DNA from 4 places in the Alistipes dispar genome. Region 3 is predicted to be linked to each of the others. Evidence: riboswitches for the same ligand, from Rfam matches in the RefSeq annotation. Region 3 holds a riboswitch; each other region holds the start of a gene.

Region 1 (4,653 bases), 1.1 Mb from region 3:
ACGGTCCTCCAGCGGGAACTCCTCGACGCGGAAGCGGCCGTGCTTCCAGAGCATCGACAGCCGCACGCCCTGCGGCTCCATGCCCACACGGATCGCATAATCGTAAGGATTCGAAAAGCACAGCCGGAGCCGCAGCGTATCGCCCGCAGCGACGCGCCGGGGCATTCCTCCGATCGTGACGCCGACCTTGCGCACGGGGCGGAAATCCGGATCGACGAACCACGTGAAGCTGCGCCCGTTCGCCAGCCGGACGGTCCGCACGCGTCCGGTCGTGTCGGCTATCCCGGGGGGGGGACACTCGACGAGCACTTCGCGGCCCGCGAAACGCGAGTCGTCGTCGCGGAACTGCCATTGGTGCGTACGATAGCGGATATTGGGCTGGCAATAGGCTTCGCCGCCCGTATAGAAAGCGTATTTGGCCGCGACGGCGTAGCCGTGGCGGAAAACGACCGGACGGCCCTGCGCCTCGGCGGCGATGGCGCCGTAGCTCTCGGAATTGTCGAAGACCTCGAAACGGAGTCCCAGCGGATTGAAGATCATCTCGACACGCACGGCGGCGACGAGCAGCAGGGTCGCACCGCCGGCTGCCATCGCGTACCGCCGCGTGCGGGGATGGCGGCGGACATAGGCGAAGGCGACATAGATCAGTCCGAAGACCGAGACGATCACCCACTGCGGCTGCACGTAGCCGCGCAGCGACGAGAGGAGGAAAAAGCCGATGAAGGCCGCGGGCAGCAGTTTCAGCGCCCGGCCGACGGCCGACTGCGGCCGCGTCTTCCGCCATGCCTGCACGTAGATCGGCACGAGGAAGGGATTGAAAACCACCAGCATGTTGGCGAGGAACTCGACGACGTAGCCCGGACGGAAAACCGAGTTGCGCGCCGAGAGGTGGTAGATGAACGAAGCCCAGTCGTGGTGGTACTGCCACACGAGGTGCGGCACGAGCAGCACGGCGGCGACCGCTCCCGAAGCGTAGAGCGCCGGGCGGGCGAAGAGCCGCGGATTGGCCGCCAGGGCGAAGAGCAGCACCAGGGCGCCGTGGTATTTGCTGTAAGCCATCAGCGCGATCGCCGCACCCATCCAGAGCCATGCGAGGCGGCGGCCCTCCGAGAAGTTCCGGAACGTCCACAGGAAAACCGCCGACGAAGCCAGCAGCGGCCCGTCGGGCACGGCGATAAAGCCGTAGAGCTGCAACAGGAGCGTCGAGGCCGAAAGCATGACGAACAGCGTCGCATCGCGCCGCACGGCATCCGCCGGACGGACGAGCCTCCACAACGCCCAGAGATAGAGCGGCTGCAACACGGTAAAGAAGAACCGCACGCCCAGCTCGCCGCCGAAGAGCCGCTCCCCGAGCCACACGAGCAGCGCCGTCACGGGCGGATGGTCGAAATAGCCCCATGCGAGCCGCTGGGCGAACATGTGGTAATAGGCCTCGTCGTTGGCCAGCTCCGTGCAGCCCGCCTCGATCAGGTTGGCGCACCACCACACCCCGAGCCACAGGGCAACGAGCCCGTCGGCCCCGAGCGAGGCGAACGATCTTTTGAGCGACTCCTTCATATCGGACCGCAAAGGTAGCAAAATATTCCGAATTTTTCCCTACCTTTGCGGTCGCAAGGTTTTCGCGCCGGCCGTTCTCCGCGGCGCGGATGAAAAGGGAATCCGGTGAGAATCCGGAGCAGTGCTCGCTGCTGTAAGTCCCCTCCCCTGCGGGGAGAAACTGTTTTGCCGCACTCTTTGCCACTGGGACAGACCGGGAAGGCGCGGCGGACGGGACGAGTCAGAAGACCTGCCTTGCCGTACGGATTTGCACCCGCGGGTTTCGGGTCGGAATCGGATCGTCGGAGCGCACCGTTCTCCGGTCTCCCCTCCCTACCGTCCCGCCGCCCCGCCGGCGCGCCGCCGTACCGAACGAACGGTTTGCGGAACATGAAACGGATCATACGATACACACTCCCGGCCGCAGGCTGCCTCATGCTGCTCACGGGCTGCATGAAGTGGGACTACGGCACGACGGAGGAGTTCTCGGCCTCGGGGCGGGGACTGTTCGTCACCAACGAGGGAAATTTCCAGTACGGCAACGCCACGCTCTCCTATTACGACCCCAAGACCAAACGGGTGGAGAACGAGGTTTTCTTCCGCGCCAACGGCTTCAAGCTGGGCGACGTGGCGCAGTCGATGACCGTCCGCGACGGCGTGGGCTGGATCGTGGTGAACAATTCGCACGTCATCTTCGCCATCGACATCGACACCTTCCGGGAGGTGGGACGCATCACGGACCTCACCTCGCCGCGCTACATCCACTTCCTTTCGGACGAAAAGGCCTACGTGACGCAGATCTGGGACAACCGCATCTTCATCGTCAATCCCAAACGCTACGAGATCACGGGCTACATCGAGTGCCCCGGAATGACGATGGAATCGGGCTCCACGGAGCAGATGGTGCAGTACGGCAAGTACGTCTATGTCAATTGCTGGTCGTACCAGAACCGCATCCTGAAGATCGACACCGAGACCGACGAGGTGGTGGACGAACTGACGGTCGGCATCCAGCCCACGTCGCTCGTGATGGACAAGAACCACAAGTTGTGGACGATCACCGACGGCGGCTACGAAGGGTCGCCCTACGGCTACGAAGCCCCGTCGCTCTACCGCATCGACGCGGCGACGTTCGAGGTCGAGAAGCAGTTCCGGTTCAAGCTGGGCGACTGGCCCTCGGAGGTGCAGCTCAACGGAACGCGCGACACGCTCTACTGGATCAACAGGGACATCTGGCGGATGCAGGTGGAGGAGGAGCGCGTGCCGGTGCGCCCCTTCATCGAGTACCGCGACACGAAATACTACGGACTGACGGTCGATCCGCACAACGGCGACGTCTATGTGGCCGACGCCATCGACTACCAGCAGCAGGGTATCGTCTATCGCTATACGGCCGAGGGCGAACAGATCGACCGGTTCTATGTGGGAATCATCCCCGGCGCATTCTGCTGGAAATAACGGATACAGGAAGTATGAGAAAGACGACGGTTCGGATAGTCGCGGCGCTGCTGTTTCCGGCGGCGCTCCATGCCCAGGGCGGCGCGCAGCCGCCGCAGGAGGCCGCCGCGGAGGCCCGGCCCGAGCGGAACATAGCCATCCGCGAGGTTCCGATCTGGGGCCGGCGGCCGATGAAGGAGATCGGCGTCGAACGGACGACGTTCGACTCGGTGACACTCAAGGAGAACATCGCCCTGTCGATCGCCGACGTGCTGACGTTCAACTCCCCGCTCTTCGTCAAGCAGTACGGCCGGGCGACGCTCTCGACGGTCTCGTTCCGCGGCACAGGACCCTCGCATACGCAGGTGACGTGGAACGGAATGCGCATCAACAACCCGATGCTCGGCATGACCGACTTCTCGATGATCCCGTCGTATTTCATCGACGACGCCTCGCTGCTGCACGGCACGTCGTCGGTCAATGAGGCGGGCGGGGCGCTGGGCGGCGTGGTGAAGCTCTCGACCGCACCGGCCGCCGCCGACGGATTCGGCCTGCAATACATCCAGGGAATCGGCATGTACCGCACCTTCGACGAGTTCCTGCGTCTCACGTGGGGCGACGAGCACTGGCAGGTATCGACCCGAGCCGTTTACCAGTCCTCGCGGAACGACTACAAATACCGCAACCGCGACAAGAAGGAGAACATCTACGACGAGGAGATGAACATCGTCGGGTCGTACTATCCGGTGGAGCGGAACAAGAGCGGCGCGTTCGACGACGTGCACGTGCTGCAGGAGATCTATTACAACACCGGCCGCGGCGACCGCTTCGGACTGAATGCCTGGTACATCAACTCGAACCGCGAACTGCCGCTGCTGACGACCGACTACGCCGACGACACCCGGTTCGAGAACCGCCAGCGGGAGCACACGCTCCGCAGCGTCCTCTCGTGGGACCGCCTGCGCCGCGACTGGAAGGTCGGCGCGAAGGCCGGATACATCCATACATGGATGGCCTACGACTACCGCCGCGACCCGGGCAACGGCATCATGACCTCCATGACCCGCTCCCGAAGCAGGATCGACACCTTCTACGGGCAGGCGGCGGGAGAATACGCCGTGGGAGACGAGTGGCTCTTCACGGCCGACATCGCGCTGCACCAGCACTTCGTCCGGAGCGCCGACAAGAACATCGTCCTGCAGCAGGGCGACAAGGCGATCGTGGGCTACGACCAGGGGCGCGTCGAGATCGACGCCGCCGTGTCGGCCAAATGGCGGCCCGCGGAGCGGCTCGGCCTGTCGGCCGTCCTGCGCGAACAGCTCTACGGCACGAAATGGGCCACGGTTCCGGCCCTCTTCGCCGACTACCTGCTCTCGAAGCGCGGCAACGTCGTGGCGAAAGCCTCCGTGTCGCGCAACTTCCGCTTCCCGACGCTGAACGACCTCTACTTCCTGCCGGGCGGGAATCCCGACCTGAAGAACGAAACCGGCGTCCAGTACGAAGCCGGGCTGTCGTTCGCCGTGGGACGCGACGCGATCTACACGCTCTCGGGCTCGGCCTCGTGGTACGACCAGCGGATCGACGACTGGATTCTCTGGCTGCCGACCACCAAAGGATTCTTCTCGCCGGTGAACATCAAGGAGGTGCACGCCTACGGCGTGGAGGTGCGGGCCGACCTGT
Region 2 (4,653 bases), 1.1 Mb from region 3:
TTGGGCTTGTGCGAGCCGGCGGGCGAGACGCTCTCGTTCTTGAAGTAGATTTTCGCCGGCGTGTCGAGCGCCTTCTCCAGTCCGGTGGCGCGTACCAGCGGCGTCGGCCTCCAGATGCGGTAGATCTCCTGTACCTCCTCGGGAATGTCGATGAACCGTTCGACGGACATTTCCTGTTCGATCAGCTCCTCGGCGAAAACGGCCGACAGTTGCTCCCGGGTGACGGGTTCCCGGGTGACGGGGTGCAGCGGCGGCAGCGGCCGGTTGGGCATGTCGGCTACGATGTTGTACCATTGGGCGGGCATCTGACGCTCGGTCAGGCAGAATTTCTTCGTTTTCATTTATCGTGGATTTTTAAGGGTTTTGTGCAAAAGAAAAGCCCGCTGTTCACTTTCGTAAACAACGGGCTTGTGGCTCGGGATTCCTGCTGACCTATACATACGCCGGACCGCACTCATTGTTCACGAGAGTCAATGAGCGCCACCACCAGGCCTGTATGTTCAGATTTCGGATCATGTTTTCGCAAATATAGGGAATCGGTTCCGGAAATGCAAATTTTCCGGCAGGATTTTCGCTGTTTTCTCCGAAAAGGGTTTCCCGGCGATTCCGGTTGCGCCGTGCGGCATTATATATAGGTGGCCGTCACTCCTTCCACGCGACATGCCCGGCGTCGTGGAAAAGACCGCATACGAGCGTCAGGTATTCGGGCAGCTTTCCCTCCGCGCCCCATTTCAGTTCGATGCCGAACAGTTCGGAGGTCGTGCGGCCGATGTCGAATCCGCACGCTTCGAGCGACGGCCTCACCCGGTCGGGATGGCGGCAGGGGAGCCCTTCCGGCCGGGTGCAGCTTCCTTCGGGGCAGTAGAGGCAGCTTCCGACGTAGGAGAATGCCCGTCCGCCGTAGCGGCGCTCCAGCGCGAGGAGCCTCCTTTCGATCTGGATGCGCTCGGGGCGGAGCAGCCTCCCGGCCTCGGCGAGGGGGAGTCCCTCTTCGCGGGGCGTGATCTTCGCGGCGACGAGCAGCGCCGTGCCGTACCGCAGCCACTCCTCCGCGGGGTCCTTCGCGAAGGGCGGGCAGCCCCAGCTGCGGCCGTAGTTGGGGCATCGGCGGCAATAGGCGGCGATGCGTTCCGCGTCGCGGAAGCGGGCGGCGTATTCGGCGGCGGGAAGCTCGACGGCGAATTCCTCGGCCGTATAGCGGACGGATGCGTTCATGCGGCAAAATTAGTCGTTTCCGCGGGCATCGGTGCGCGGAGCGAAAATTATTTTCCTGCCTTTTGCCTTTTTCGCGGGAAACCGCTATCTTTGTCTCCGGATCTGGTGTTCCGCTCCTCCTGCGGAGGACGGAATGAAAAGGGAATCGGGTGCAAATCCCGGACAGTCCCGCTGCTGTGATGCTCCGTGAGTTCCGAATATCTTCGGCCACTGACCCGCGAGGGGTCGGGAAGGCGTCGGGACGGGAGCGAGTCAGAAGACCTGCCAGATCGATTCGATGCCGGTCGCTCTCGTGGGTTAGGCCTCCGGTTTCGGCGAAGAATTGACATTCGTATGTGTTTCGTTCGGTCTTCGGACCGTCGGCCGCGGGTCGTGCCGATGCCCGTTTCGGGCGGTTATGTCCGGATCGCCTGCGGAGCGCCGGCCGCCGTCCTGCCGCTGCCGGCCCGACTGCTGCTCGCCGATCGGCGTGCTGTCCGGGTGTTTCGATCCGCCGGCACGGGCCTGTCCGACCGGGCGGACAGCCTCCGACGGAACGTGGGAGGACCGTGCCACGGTCTGCACGCTGGCCGGGTCCATCCGGGTGCAGGCGGCGCAGCTTTTGGTACTGGCTTCGGATGAACCCGAAAAGGCGCGGCGGGGGAAAACGGACGCGTTACTGCCATAACGGATCGGTTCGGGAGATTGGTCGCCGCGCCTTTTTTTAAATGCGATGATTATGAAGATCGTTTTCTATGGAATTCCCGAAGAGGAGGTCCGGCGTCTGGCCGGGCGGTACGGGTTCGGACTCTGCCGTTCGTTCGGGGAGTTTGTCGCGGGCGGCGGGCGGAAGATGCTGTTGCAGCCGCTTCTGCGCACCGACGGGGAGCGGCTGGACTTCTTCGGACGTATGGCGCGGTACGGGGCGTCGGTCGATGCCGTCGTGGTCTCCTGCGCCGACGATTTCAGCGCCGTGCACTACTGCTCGCAGCCCGGGAGGTTCTTCTCCGTGAGCGGCGAAGCCGGGGAGGAGGCATTGGAGTACGAACTGACCCGCATCGTCGAGACCCGCCTGGGACTCGTCTGCGCGCACGAAGGGGTGGAGCCATGACGCGGGGGCAGGTCCATGTCTATACGGGCGACGGAAAGGGGAAGACCACGGCGGCCTTCGGCCTTGCCGTGCGTGCCTTGTGTGCCGGGAAGAACGTGTATATCGGGCAGTTCGTCAAGTCGATGGCTTACAACGAGACGAAGATCGCACGGCTGTTCGACGGTACGGACTCCGCATGGGGGCGCGTGCGCATCGAGCGGTTCGGCCGCGGCTGTTTCATCGGCCGGCAGCCGGAGGCGGTCGATGCGGAGCTGGCCCGGGAGGGGCTGAGGCGGTGTGCCGAAGCGCTTTCCGGCGGGGAGTACGGGGTGGTCGTCCTCGACGAGGTGTCCATCGCCCTCGACTGCGGCCTGCTGTCCGTCGGCGAAGTGCTGGAGGCGCTCGCCGCCCGGGCGCCGCAGACCGAAGCGGTGCTGACGGGGCGCTATGCCCCGCAGGAGCTGATCGCCGCGGCCGATCTGGTGACCGAGATGCGCGAGGTGAAGCACTACTATGCGCAGGGCGTCCTTTCGCGCGACGGCATCGACCGCTGACCTCCCCGCCGTCATTCGGCCGCCTGGAGGTCGGCGAACCAGTAGCCGTAGGTGCGTACCGATCCGTCGTCGAGGCGGATGTCGTAGCTCTGTGCGAAAGGCTTTCCGAGCCAGAACGGGACGGCTTCGCGGAAGATCGGGCCGTCGTAGCAGAAGGTGTGGTATTCGCCGTTCTCGCCGTTGGGGTCGGTCCCTGCGGGCAGCGAAGCGACGAAGGCGGCGTCGATCTCCCGGCCGATGGCTTCGGCTCCCAGCCCGTCGGCCATCGTCGTCACGACGACGGTCCTGAGTCCCGACGAGAGGAAACCGCGCATGACCTGCTCCGAACTCTCGCCCCAGAGCGGTTCGACGACCTCGATGCCCGCAGGGGCGAGCCGCTCCTCGCGGTAGCGGCGCACGTCGTGCAGGAAGATGTCGCCGAAGATGAAGTGCGTCACGCCCTCTTCGCGGTAACGGCGCACGGCGCGGTCCATCGCCGCCGAATAGTCCTCCATGTCGCCCTTCGGCGTGAGATCGACCGTGTGGAGCGGAATGCCGATGCGGTCGGCCTGCGCCCGGAGCAGCTCCGTCGGGATGCCGTGCATCGTCGAACGGAGCGTCGAGCGATTGACGGTGGTCAGCAGCGCGACGATTTCGTAGCGCTCCGACCGTATCGCCCGCCAGAGGGCGTGCGCCGAGTCCTTGCCGCCGCTCCAGTTGAAGACGGCCTTGTGTCTGGTCATTTCGGTCGGGAGTTATTCGAGTTTCCGATAATAATGCATCTCCCGGTCGGCGGCATCGAGCGCTTCGGGATGGAATACGGCGATCAGGTCGTGCAGCACCACGTCGGGCCGCACGACGCCCGATTCCCAGTAGTCGTTGCCTCCGGCGGCGTTCGTGCGCCGGTCGCAGTTGTAGATCTCGCCCCGGCGGACGCAGGGAACGCCGGCGAATTTCGGCAGCCGTGCGCGGAATTCCGCGAGCGTCCGGAAACTGCCGGCATTGATCCATACGTCGGCTCCGGAGGCCAGCAGGTAAGCCTTCTCGAGGTCGATGGGCAGCGAGCGGTTCGACGTGTTCTCCCTGTAGATGTAATCCCCTCCGGCATCGGCGATGAGGCGTGCGACGTAGCTTTCGGCCGAGGCCATGAACCACGAATCGCCGTAGGGGGTGTTGATCATCACCTTCGGTCTGGCGGCGGACTCCGCGACCTTCGCCTTCAGCGCCTCGTACCGCTCCGGGATGGGGGCGAACGCCCGTTCGCCCTCCTCGCGCCGGTCGATCGTCTCCGCCACGGCCACGAGCCACTCGGCCTTGCCGAGCGGCGACTCCTCCAGATACTCCCCGATATAGCAGAACGGGATGCCCAGCTCGCGCAGCTTGGGTTCCATCGGGCTGGCGCCGTTCACGCCGAACAGCAGCACCAGGTCGGGACGCAGCGACAGGAGCCGTTCGTAGTCCATGTTGCCGTCGTAGCCCACGTCGCCGACCCTGTCGGGGTGCGCGGCGACGTATCCGTTGGCGATGCTCTCCCGGCCCGAGACGCCGACGATGCGCGGTGCGGCCCCCACGGCGTCGAGCATCGCCACGTGGGTCGAGGACATGCAGACGATGCGCTGCGCCCCGGCCTCGACGGTCTGTCCGTCGAATCCCGCAGGGGGAGTCTCCCCGTTGCGGGCGATGAAGAGCGCCGTGGCGGTCCCTTCGGCGGCCCCCTGCCACGGGGTCCGGGTCCGTAGGATCGTGCTTTGCAGGCCCTCGGCCCCGACGATTTCGAATCCTGCGGCGTAGGCGGGGCGGTAGACGGTCGTGCGGAACTCCTCGAGCGAGGTCCCC
Region 3 (4,653 bases):
TCGGTGTTCGAACTGCATGCGGGCCTGACGCCCGGCCTGCTCTTCGGCCCGATCCATTCGCAGGACGAGGGCTTGTATGACATCCGGCAACGATTTGTCTGTACGGCGGATGCGGGAGGACGGTTGAATCTGCCGATCGGCCGTGTCCGTCTATTCATCGACTTCACCTACCATTACTACCTGACGCGCAGTTTCGATGAGGGGATACCGCGCCCTGACCGGGTGCTTGGTCCGCCGCACCGCTCGTTTGTCGGCCTCAGCGGCGGCCTTGCCCTGACGTTCTGACTGTTTTACAGCAGTCCGGCTTCGTAATAGACGACGATCTGCTCGATGATCCGGTCCTCACCCTCCTTGTCGTACTCCGACTTGAGGTTCTGTCCGAAGATGCGCGACACGCCCTGCCAGAATCCGGCCACGAATCCGCCGCGGAATTCGCGCAGCACCTCGTAGGCCGTATAGTCCGTCTCGCGGTCGATGAGCTTGAGCAGCACGCGCCCTTCGGTGCGGGTCATGTGTTTGGCCACGGGGGTGTATTCCTCCTTGATCTGGCGATAGACCTCCCGGATATAGGCTTTCTGCGCCTTTCTGTCCGGCAGGCGGAGCAGTTCGCCCTCCATTTCGGCCATCTTGGCGCGGGCGGCCCTGGCCACGGGATAGACGCGTTTGACGGCCCGCACCAGTTTCTGATATCGGCGCAGGTCCGCCGGACGGTCGAAGATACAGACCGGAAGGATGTGCACGAGCGGGATCGAGTCGCCCCGTTCGACGATCCACTCCTGTCTGAGGAAGCCGCGGCCGCCCTGCGCCAGCGCTCCGGAGAGCGCTGCCGTGCATGCGACGAGGAGAAGGGCCAGCCGTTTCTTCATGATCGGAAAAATCGTTACCTTTGCGCATCCTGCGCATCCCGAATGCACAGGGCGCCGCCGGAGCGGATACGGTTCGGAGGCAAAGGTAATTCAAAAATCGTTTGACGTAACACCGAAAAGAGAGAGCGTATGTTGGAAAAGGGACTTTCCGCCCGGAGCACGACGACCGTAACGGCCGGCAATACGGCCGTTGCGATGGGTTCGGGCGACCTCGAAGTATTCGCCACCCCCGCGATGGTGGCCCTCATGGAGAACGCCGCGATGCGGGCCGTGGCCGCCGCGCTGCCCGAAGGGGCGACCACCGTGGGCGCCGAGATGAACGTGACCCATATCAAGCCCTCGGGGCTCGGGGCCGAGATCACGGCCACGGCCATCCTCGCTGAGGCGGAGGGGCGCAAGCTGACCTTCAACGTCGGGGCCCGCGATGCCGAAGGAATGATCGGCGAGGGGGTTCACGTGCGTTTTGTGGTGGACCGCGCGAAATTCATGTCCAGGGTGAAGTGACCCGGCCGGATCCTCGGGATCCGGAGCGGTTTCCCGCCGCCCTTTCCGCGGAGGCTTCCCCGTCCTCCGCGGAAAGGGCGGGGCGGCCGCCGGTTACGTGCGGAAATGCGAAAGGGAGAAGTCCTCGCGGACCTCTCCCTTTCGTGTTGAGCTGCCGGGATTCGAACCCAGAACGACAGAACCAAAATCTGCTGTGTTACCATTACACCACAGCTCAAACATTCGCTCGAAAGCGGCACAAAGATACGTAAAAAATCCCAATATCCAATTTTGTGCGGGCAGATTATCTTTTACGCTGGCTGATTGTCTGTCGTCCGCCGCATTTTCCGGATCGTCCGGCCGCGGGTCTCTCCGGAGCCGCGGGTCTCTCCGGAGAGGAAATTCCGCGGCGGATCGCCGCGGTGCGCTCCGGACTGCGGCGTCCCCGCCTCCCGTCCGGATTCCTTTCCGGGTCCCGGCCGTCCGGCACGTGCTCCGGTGCGGCCGGTCCGCACGACGTCGCGTCGTCGATGCGTCCGGCGAGGAGCTCCGTCGTCTCCCGGCGCCTCCCGGTCGTCGCGCCGCGGTCTCATGCCTTGCGCGCTTTACGGTGCGAGACGAGCGCTGCGATCCAGAGCAGCACGATCGCCCCGATGACGGCCGTGACGAGACTGCCCAGCGTGCCCGCCGCCACGAGTCCGAAGAGCGAGAGCAGCCAGCCTCCCAGCACGCCGCCGATGAGTCCGACGATCAGATTGACGATAAGGCCCGAGCCGCTGCCCTTGACCAGCAGGTTGGCGATCCATCCGGCCGCCAGCCCGATAAGCAGATACCATAGGAAATACATAGTCTTTCGTTTTTTGTGACGTGAAGACCGAGTGCAAAATCCGTACCCGCCTGCGGTTCCGGGCCGCGGTGCGCGTCCGCCGCGTCAGCGCGCCGTTTTCAGCGCGCAGGCCAACTGATCGGGGCACGAAGTTCCCTTGCCGCGGCAGTCGATGCCTTCGAGCCGTGCGATGGCCTCTTCGGCCCGCATGCCGCTGACGAGCGCCGCGATGCCCTGCGTGTTGCCGTGGCAGCCGCCCGTGAAGACGACGCTGCGGATCGTCTCTCCGTCGAGTTCGATGTCGATTTGCCGGGAGCAGGTTCCCCGGCAGGTGTAGGATATTTTCCGGATCATGAGTCGTAATTGTCGTTTGCGGCGCAAAGATAGCGCAATGCGGGGGAAGACGGGCGGAATCTTTCACAAAATGTTGAAAACTTCTGTGCCGGGGGCTTTGAATTGCTCCGGATTCTGCGGACCTTTGTCCTTGCGGAGGTTTCCCTTCGTCCGCCGGACGGAGGGATAAGAGGGAACCGGGTGCGAATCCCGGACAGTTCCCGCTGCTGTAAGCGTCATAGGCCGCAGACACGTCTCGAGCCACTGTTCCCTGCGGGGAGCGGGAAGGCGTCTGCGGATCGGCGCGAGTCAGAAGACCTGCCTCCGCGCAGCAATGTCCGGTCCTGCGGGGAAACGGGGCCTATTGTGAAACACATATATTCGTTTACAATGGATTACGCACAGATTTCCATCATCAAACGTGATGGCAAGACGGAGCCTTTCTCGCTGGAGAAGATCGTCCGCGCCATCACGAAAGCCTACCGTGCGGGCGGCATCACGGACGAGGAGCAGACCATCGCCCGTGTGGCGGCGGAGGTCGCCGGAGCGATTTCGAAGAACGAGATTTCGGTCGAGGAGATTCAGGACATGGTCGAGGAGCGGCTGATGCGCCTCAATCCCTCGATCGCCAAACGCTATATCATCTACCGCGAGTGGCGCAACGTCGAGCGCGACCGCCGTTCGTCGATCAAGGGGGTCATGGACGGAATCGTGACGGTGGAGAAGAACGACATCAACCTCTCGAACGCCAACATGTCGTCGCACACGCCCGCCGGGCAGATGATGACCTTCGCTTCGGAGATCACGAAGGACTATGCGCTGAAGTACCTCGTGGGCGTGCGCCACGGCCGCGCTCACCGCGATGGCGACATACATATTCACGACCTGGACTACTATCCCACGAAGACCACGACCTGCATCCAGTACGATCTGGAGGACATCTATCGGCGCGGCTTCTCCACCAAGAACGGTTCGGTGCGCACGCCGCAGTCGATCCAGAGCTACGCCACACTGGCCACGATCGTCTTCCAGACCAACCAGAACGAACAGCACGGCGGGCAGTCGATTCCGGCCTTCGACCGTTTCATGGCTCCGGGCGTACTGAAGACCTTCCGCAAGCATGTCGTCGATACGGTGTCGTTCCTTTGCGTGCTCAGAGGGGCCGGGGAGCCGGACCGCGGACGGCTCAAAACACTCTGCGCCGAACATCTCCCGACGATCGAGCTCTCCGACGAGCGGATCGCCGCGCTGGGCGGGGCCCTCGCCGATGCGGGGATCGGCCTTTCGGACAAGGAGCTGCGCGGTATCTGGGAACAGTCCTACAAGGCCACGCGCAAGGAGACGCATCAGGCGATGGAGGGATTCATCCACAACCTCAATACGATGCACTCTCGCGGCGGCAATCAGGTGGTTTTCAGTTCGGTGAACTACGGCACGGACTTTTCGCCCGAGGGGCGCATGGTGATCCGCGAACTGCTCTCCGCCACGGTCGAGGGGCTGGGGCACGGCGAAGTGCCCGTCTTCCCGATTCAGATTTTCAAGGTCAAGGAGGGCGTTTCGTGGTGCGAGGAAGACTATCGGGCGGCCGTCCGGGATTTCGACAAGGCGCTGGCGGGCGAAATCCGGTTCCGGACGCCGAATTTCGACCTGCTCGTCGAGGCGTGCCGCACGACCTCGGTGGCGCTGTTCCCCAACTTCATGTTCCTCGACGCGCCGTTCAACCGCCATGAGAAGTGGCGCATCGACGACCCGGACCGCTTCCGCTACGAGGTGGCCACGATGGGCTGCCGCACGCGCGTCTTCGAGGACCTGCACGGCGAGAAGACCTCGTGGGGCCGCGGCAACCTCTCGTTCACCTCGATGAACCTGCCGCGGCTGGCCATCGAGGCGGTGCGTGAGGCTTCGGACCTGATTCCCGACGGCAACAAGCACGCCATCCGCAAGGAGGCGCGCGAGATCTTCCTCGAATCGGTTCGCAAGACGGCCTCGATGATCGCCGAGCAGCTCTACGAGCGCTACCAGTTCCAGCGCACGGCCCTCGCGCGGCAGTTCCCGTTCATGATGTCGAACGATGTCTGGAAGGGCGGCGGCGCGCTGCAACCCAACGACGAGGTGGGCGACGTGCTGAAGCACGGCACGCTGGGC
Region 4 (4,653 bases), 290 kb from region 3:
TCCGGACCGGATAAGGCTCGTCCGCAGCGACCTCTACCGGATCATGGACCTCAACATGGCTTCGATCCGCATGAAAAGTTCCGAGATGGAGGCGCGTGCGGCCGACGCCGTGTGGTGGCTGACGGTCATGGCGGTCCTCTGCGTAGTGCTCGCCGCGGCCTTCCTCGTGCAGTTCCCGGCGGTGATCCTGCGCCCGATCGACAAGCTCAAGCGGGGCATCACGGAGATCGCCAACCACAACTACGAGGAGCGGCTCGACTTCGGGGGCAACCGCGAGTTCCGCGAGGTGGCCGAGTCGTTCAACGACATGGCCTGCAAACTCTCGGAATACCGCCGCAGTTCGCTCGATTCGCTCATGATCGAAAAGAAGCGCATCGAGGGGATCGTGAACAGCCTCCACGAACCGATCGTCGGACTGGATTCGGAGCGCAACATCCTCTTCATGAACGACGAGGCGTGCACGATCCTGAATCTGAAGCGCGGCGAAGTGATCGGCCGCAAGGCCGCGGAGGTGGCTCTGAACAACGATCTGCTGCGGAGGCTGATCCGCGAGCTCTACTCCGAACCGAAGGAGGACGAAGGACAGAAGGAGCCGCTGAAGATCTACGCCGACAACAAGGAGAGCTATTTCCAGATGGAGAACATCCCGCTCCATATCGTTCCGGTCGGCGGGCAGCGGAAGCAGTTCATCGGCAACGTGATCATCCTGAACAACGTGACGCGCTACAAGGAGCTGGATTCGGCGAAAACGAATTTCATCTCCACCGTCTCGCACGAGATGAAGACGCCCATTTCGTCGATCCTGATGAGCCTCCAATTGCTCGGCGACAACCGGCTGGGTTCGCTCAACGACGAGCAGAAGGCGCTGATAACGAGCATTAAGGACAGCAGCGACCGGCTGCTCAACATCACGGGAGAGCTGCTCAACATGACGCAGGTCGAGTCGGGCAAGCTGAAACTGATGCCCAAGATCGTCAAGCCGATCGAGCTGATCGACTACGCCGTGCATGCGACGCAGGTGCTCGCCGAGCGGTTCCACTGCTTCGTGGAGGTGGAATACCCCGAGAAGATTTCGAAACTCTTCGTCGATAACGAGAAGATCGCGTGGGTGGTGACGAACCTCCTGTCGAACGCCATTCACCACTCGCCCGAAAATTCGCGCATCATCGTGGGAGCCTGCCAGCAGGACAAGGTCGTGAATATCTACGTGCAGGATTTCGGCCGGGGAATCGACCCGCGCTACCACAAGAGCATCTTCGAACGCTATTTCCGCGTTCCCGGCACGAAGGTGCAGGGCAGCGGTCTGGGACTGGCTATTTCGAAGGAGTTCGTCGAAGCGCACGGCGGCACGATCACCGTGGACAGCCAGATCGGCAAGGGCAGTCGCTTTACGATCTCCCTTCCGGCCTGATCCGGATTTTGGTGTTATTTTTGGTGGCGCCGCCGGCACAAAGCCGGCGGCGTTTTTTGCGGGCGGCGCGCGGTGCATCCCTCCCCTGCCGCACGGCGGCGCGGAACGCCGTGCCGGGCCTCTGCGGCCGGAGCGATGAAAAAAATCGGAAAAATCTTGTCGGATTCGTTTTTTTAGCCTATGTTTGTCTTCGCAAAGGTTTCCTTTCCGCACCCGGCGACGGGCCGCGGCGGGGAATGAAAAGGGAACGCAGTGAAAGTCTGCGACAATACCCGTTGCTGTGAGTTTCCGCTCCGTGAAGGAGCACGAGAGGTTTCGCAATCTTTGCCACTGGCCGCAGGCGCGGCCGGGAAGGCGCGGAACCGGAACGAGTCAGAAGACCTGCCTTTCGCATTTTACAGAGGATTTGTTGCCTGCGGGACTACGGGCGAGAATCAGAACAGCGATTTTCCCCCTGCCGTCCGGCCCGTCCCGGTCGCGAAACGCGAAATTTCGGAGGTGTGCGAATGTCCGTTTTGAATTTTCCGCCGTATCCTGCCAGGAGGATGCGGCTGATTTTTTTATCGGATATGTCAAACTTAAAAAACGGAAGGAATGAGAAAACTGGTTACACTTCTGATGCTCGCCATGCTCGGCATGGCGACGTGGAGCTGTTCGTATGACGACGACGACCTTTGGGCGGAAATCGACGGGATCAGGAACGAACTGGCGGCGCTCAACGAGAAGGTCTCCTCGCTGCGGACGGTCGTCGATGCGCTGGAGAAGAACAAGACGATCTCGGAGGTCGTCGAGACCGACGAGGGGTGCACGATCGTCTTCAGCGACAAGACTTCGGTGACGATCGCCGACGGGGCAGACGCCCCGGTCATCGGTATCGACCGCGTCGAGGGCGTTTACTATTGGACCCTCGGCGGCAAGGGTAATTTCCTGACGGACGACGAGGGGAACAGGATTCCCGTATCGGGCGAGGCGCCCGAGCTGGCGGTGGATGCCGAGGGGTACTGGACCGTTGACGGCGTGCGTGTAGAGGACGCTTCGGGCAAGGAGGTCAAAGCCTCGGGCAAGGACGGCGACGCCTTCTTCAGGTCGGTGACCGACGGGGAGACCGAGGTCGTTTTCGAACTGACCGACGGGCAGACGATCGTCATACCGAAGACCGGGGCCGTGTTCGGTTTCGTGCAGTCGGAGGACGGCCGCGGTTGCTTCGTGTTCGGTTTCGGGGAGCGGAGGACGCTGTCGCTGCGTGTGGCCGACGTGACCACGGCCGATTTCATGAACGTCCCCGAAGGGTGGACGGCATCGTTCGATCTGGCTGGCAGGAGCGTCACGCTGAAGGCTCCGGCCGCTTCGGATGGCGTTTCGTATGCCGGCGGCATCGTCACGCTGATCGGTATCCGCGCCACGGGCGAGACGGTGTTCGCTTCGGCCGAGGTGTGCGCTTCGGTGGATTTCACGGACGCCGGAGGCACGTTCGTCGTCTGCGAGGGCAACATGACCTCGGCCAACGGCATGCTGGTCTGGTACGACAAGTCCGGCAAGGAGTACGAGGAGGTGTTCGAGCAGGCCAACGGCGGCAAGGAGATCGGCAATGTCGTGCAGGATATGTTCATGGCCAACGACCGGATTTACCTGCTTACGCAGAACGGCGGTTCGATGAACGGGGCCGGACGGTTCGTCGTCTGCGACGCCCGGACGATGCGCATGGAGTATGCCGATCCGCTGGTTATCAAAACTCCCGAGGGCAAGGATACATGGCCGCAGCATCTGGTGGTCGTCAGTCCGACGAAGGCCTATGTGCAGTATTCCGAGTCGGGCATGGAAGCCACGTCGGGCATCTGCGCGCTGACGCTGGGCGACGGTTCCGTCGAGGTGGGCGCCACGGTGGAGGGTACTTTCGGGGCGTTCTCCACCGAAGGGGCCGTCAAGACCCGCATGGTCCTCTCCCGCGGCAAGCTTTTTGCCGGATGCGGCCACAGTCTGGTCATCGTCGATCCGGCGACGGATGCCGTCGAGAAGCGGATTACTTACGAAGGCCGTCAGGTCAAAGGTGTCGTCAAGGGCGCCGACGGCAATATCTATTTCGCGCTGGCCGGAACCTTTACCGGCAATCAGAACATGGGCGCCGATTTCACCTCCGCGGCGAAGATCGTGGGCATCGACCACGAGGGCCGCGAAATTCTGAATGAAGAACTGCCCGAGGCCGTGCGGTTCCCCGTGGCCACCTGGTCGCCTGCCGTCGGCATGTGCGCCGACTTCACCGGTCCGTACCTCTATTTCGTGGATACGGACTCCTTCAGCGCGACCACCGTGACACGTTACAACTACGAGACGAAAACGGCCGACGTGCACTGGCTTTCGGCCGGCGAGACCGTTTACGGCATCATGGGCCAGCATCCGACGACCGGAAAACTGTGGGTCGGCATGTCGAATTACGTGAGTTCGAATATCTGCGTGTACGACGTCTCGGGCGCTTCGCCGGTTCAGGAGAGCCGTTTCTCCTACTCCGCGCAGAAGGGCGCGAGCCCGGCGGGCATCGACTTCGCCTATCGTTACACGTCGGAATGGCTCGGCAAATGATATGCGCAGTCCGATGAGAAAAGCCGCGATCGCGCTGTTCGGTCTTCTTCTGACGTCGTTCGCCGCCTGCAACCGGGACGGGGTCATCGAGGCGGATGCGTCTCCGGCTCCCGTCATCGCGCTCGACAGCGAAACGGGCGTGTACACGGTGAAGGCGGGGCGCGAACTGACCATCAGCCCCCGTTACGAATACGCCGACGACGCCCGTTTCAGTTGGACGGTGGACGGCCGGGTGATCGGAGAGGAGCCGTCGCTCGTCTTCCGCGCGGAGACCGTCGGGAAGGTTTACGTGCTGCTGGAGGTTTCGACCCGGTACGGTACGGCGAGCGAGGAACTGCGCGTGGACGTGACGGCGCTCGAAGTACCGACCGTTTCGATTCCCGGTGCGGAGGAGGGCTTCACGATCCTCACGGATTCCGATCTGGTGCTGAAACCTTCCGTGGCCGAAGTCTCGATCCCCGTCTCCTACTCGTGGAGCGTGGACGGCAGGGAGGTTTCTACGGAGCGGGACTATACCTTCCGGAGCGCCGAGGCCGGGACCTATGCCCTGCGTTTCGCGGCCTCGAACGAAGACGGGACGGATACCGTCGAGTTTTCCGTGCGGGTCGCTGCGCCCGAAGACATGCCGTTCGGCTGGACGTTCGAGCGGACCGAGTACAATGTCT

What was found. A riboswitch is a leader RNA that binds a small molecule or an ion and turns the genes downstream of it on or off. The one in region 3 is predicted to bind cobalamin.
Region 1: linked by a shared signal. The riboswitch ahead of FME97_RS08855 (DUF5074 domain-containing protein) and the one ahead of FME97_RS01190 (anaerobic ribonucleoside triphosphate reductase) in region 3 are both predicted to bind cobalamin.
Region 2: linked by a shared signal. The riboswitch ahead of FME97_RS08830 (hypothetical protein) and the one ahead of FME97_RS01190 (anaerobic ribonucleoside triphosphate reductase) in region 3 are both predicted to bind cobalamin.
Region 4: linked by a shared signal. The riboswitch ahead of FME97_RS12035 (DUF5074 domain-containing protein) and the one ahead of FME97_RS01190 (anaerobic ribonucleoside triphosphate reductase) in region 3 are both predicted to bind cobalamin.

The regions. Positions count from the first base shown of each region.
Region 1 is NZ_AP019736.1:2,101,564-2,106,216, reverse strand. Features, by position in the region: gene FME97_RS08860 (ArnT family glycosyltransferase) at 1-1,578, opposite strand, end outside; cobalamin riboswitch at 1,597-1,808, shown strand; gene FME97_RS08855 (DUF5074 domain-containing protein) at 1,927-2,994, shown strand; gene FME97_RS08850 (TonB-dependent receptor) at 3,009-4,653, shown strand, end outside.
Region 2 is NZ_AP019736.1:2,096,392-2,101,044, forward strand. Features, by position in the region: gene FME97_RS08820 (TrpB-like pyridoxal phosphate-dependent enzyme) at 1-341, opposite strand, end outside; gene FME97_RS08825 (DUF2284 domain-containing protein) at 643-1,215, opposite strand; cobalamin riboswitch at 1,302-1,498, shown strand; gene FME97_RS08830 (hypothetical protein) at 1,934-2,305, shown strand; gene FME97_RS08835 (cob(I)yrinic acid a,c-diamide adenosyltransferase) at 2,302-2,838, shown strand; gene FME97_RS08840 (adenine nucleotide alpha hydrolase) at 2,850-3,560, opposite strand; gene FME97_RS08845 (ABC transporter substrate-binding protein) at 3,573-4,653, opposite strand, start outside.
Region 3 is NZ_AP019736.1:214,920-219,572, reverse strand. Features, by position in the region: gene FME97_RS01220 (hypothetical protein) at 1-285, shown strand, start outside; gene FME97_RS01215 (DUF4294 domain-containing protein) at 291-866, opposite strand; gene FME97_RS01210 (thioesterase family protein) at 996-1,370, shown strand; tRNA gene FME97_RS01205 (tRNA-Gln) at 1,517-1,587, opposite strand; gene FME97_RS01200 (GlsB/YeaQ/YmgE family stress response membrane protein) at 1,939-2,196, opposite strand; gene FME97_RS01195 (TIGR03905 family TSCPD domain-containing protein) at 2,281-2,529, opposite strand; cobalamin riboswitch at 2,649-2,848, shown strand; gene FME97_RS01190 (anaerobic ribonucleoside triphosphate reductase) at 2,899-4,653, shown strand, end outside.
Region 4 is NZ_AP019736.1:2,883,967-2,888,619, reverse strand. Features, by position in the region: gene FME97_RS12040 (sensor histidine kinase) at 1-1,411, shown strand, start outside; cobalamin riboswitch at 1,591-1,814, shown strand; gene FME97_RS12035 (DUF5074 domain-containing protein) at 2,006-3,988, shown strand; gene FME97_RS12030 (PKD-like domain-containing protein) at 4,002-4,653, shown strand, end outside.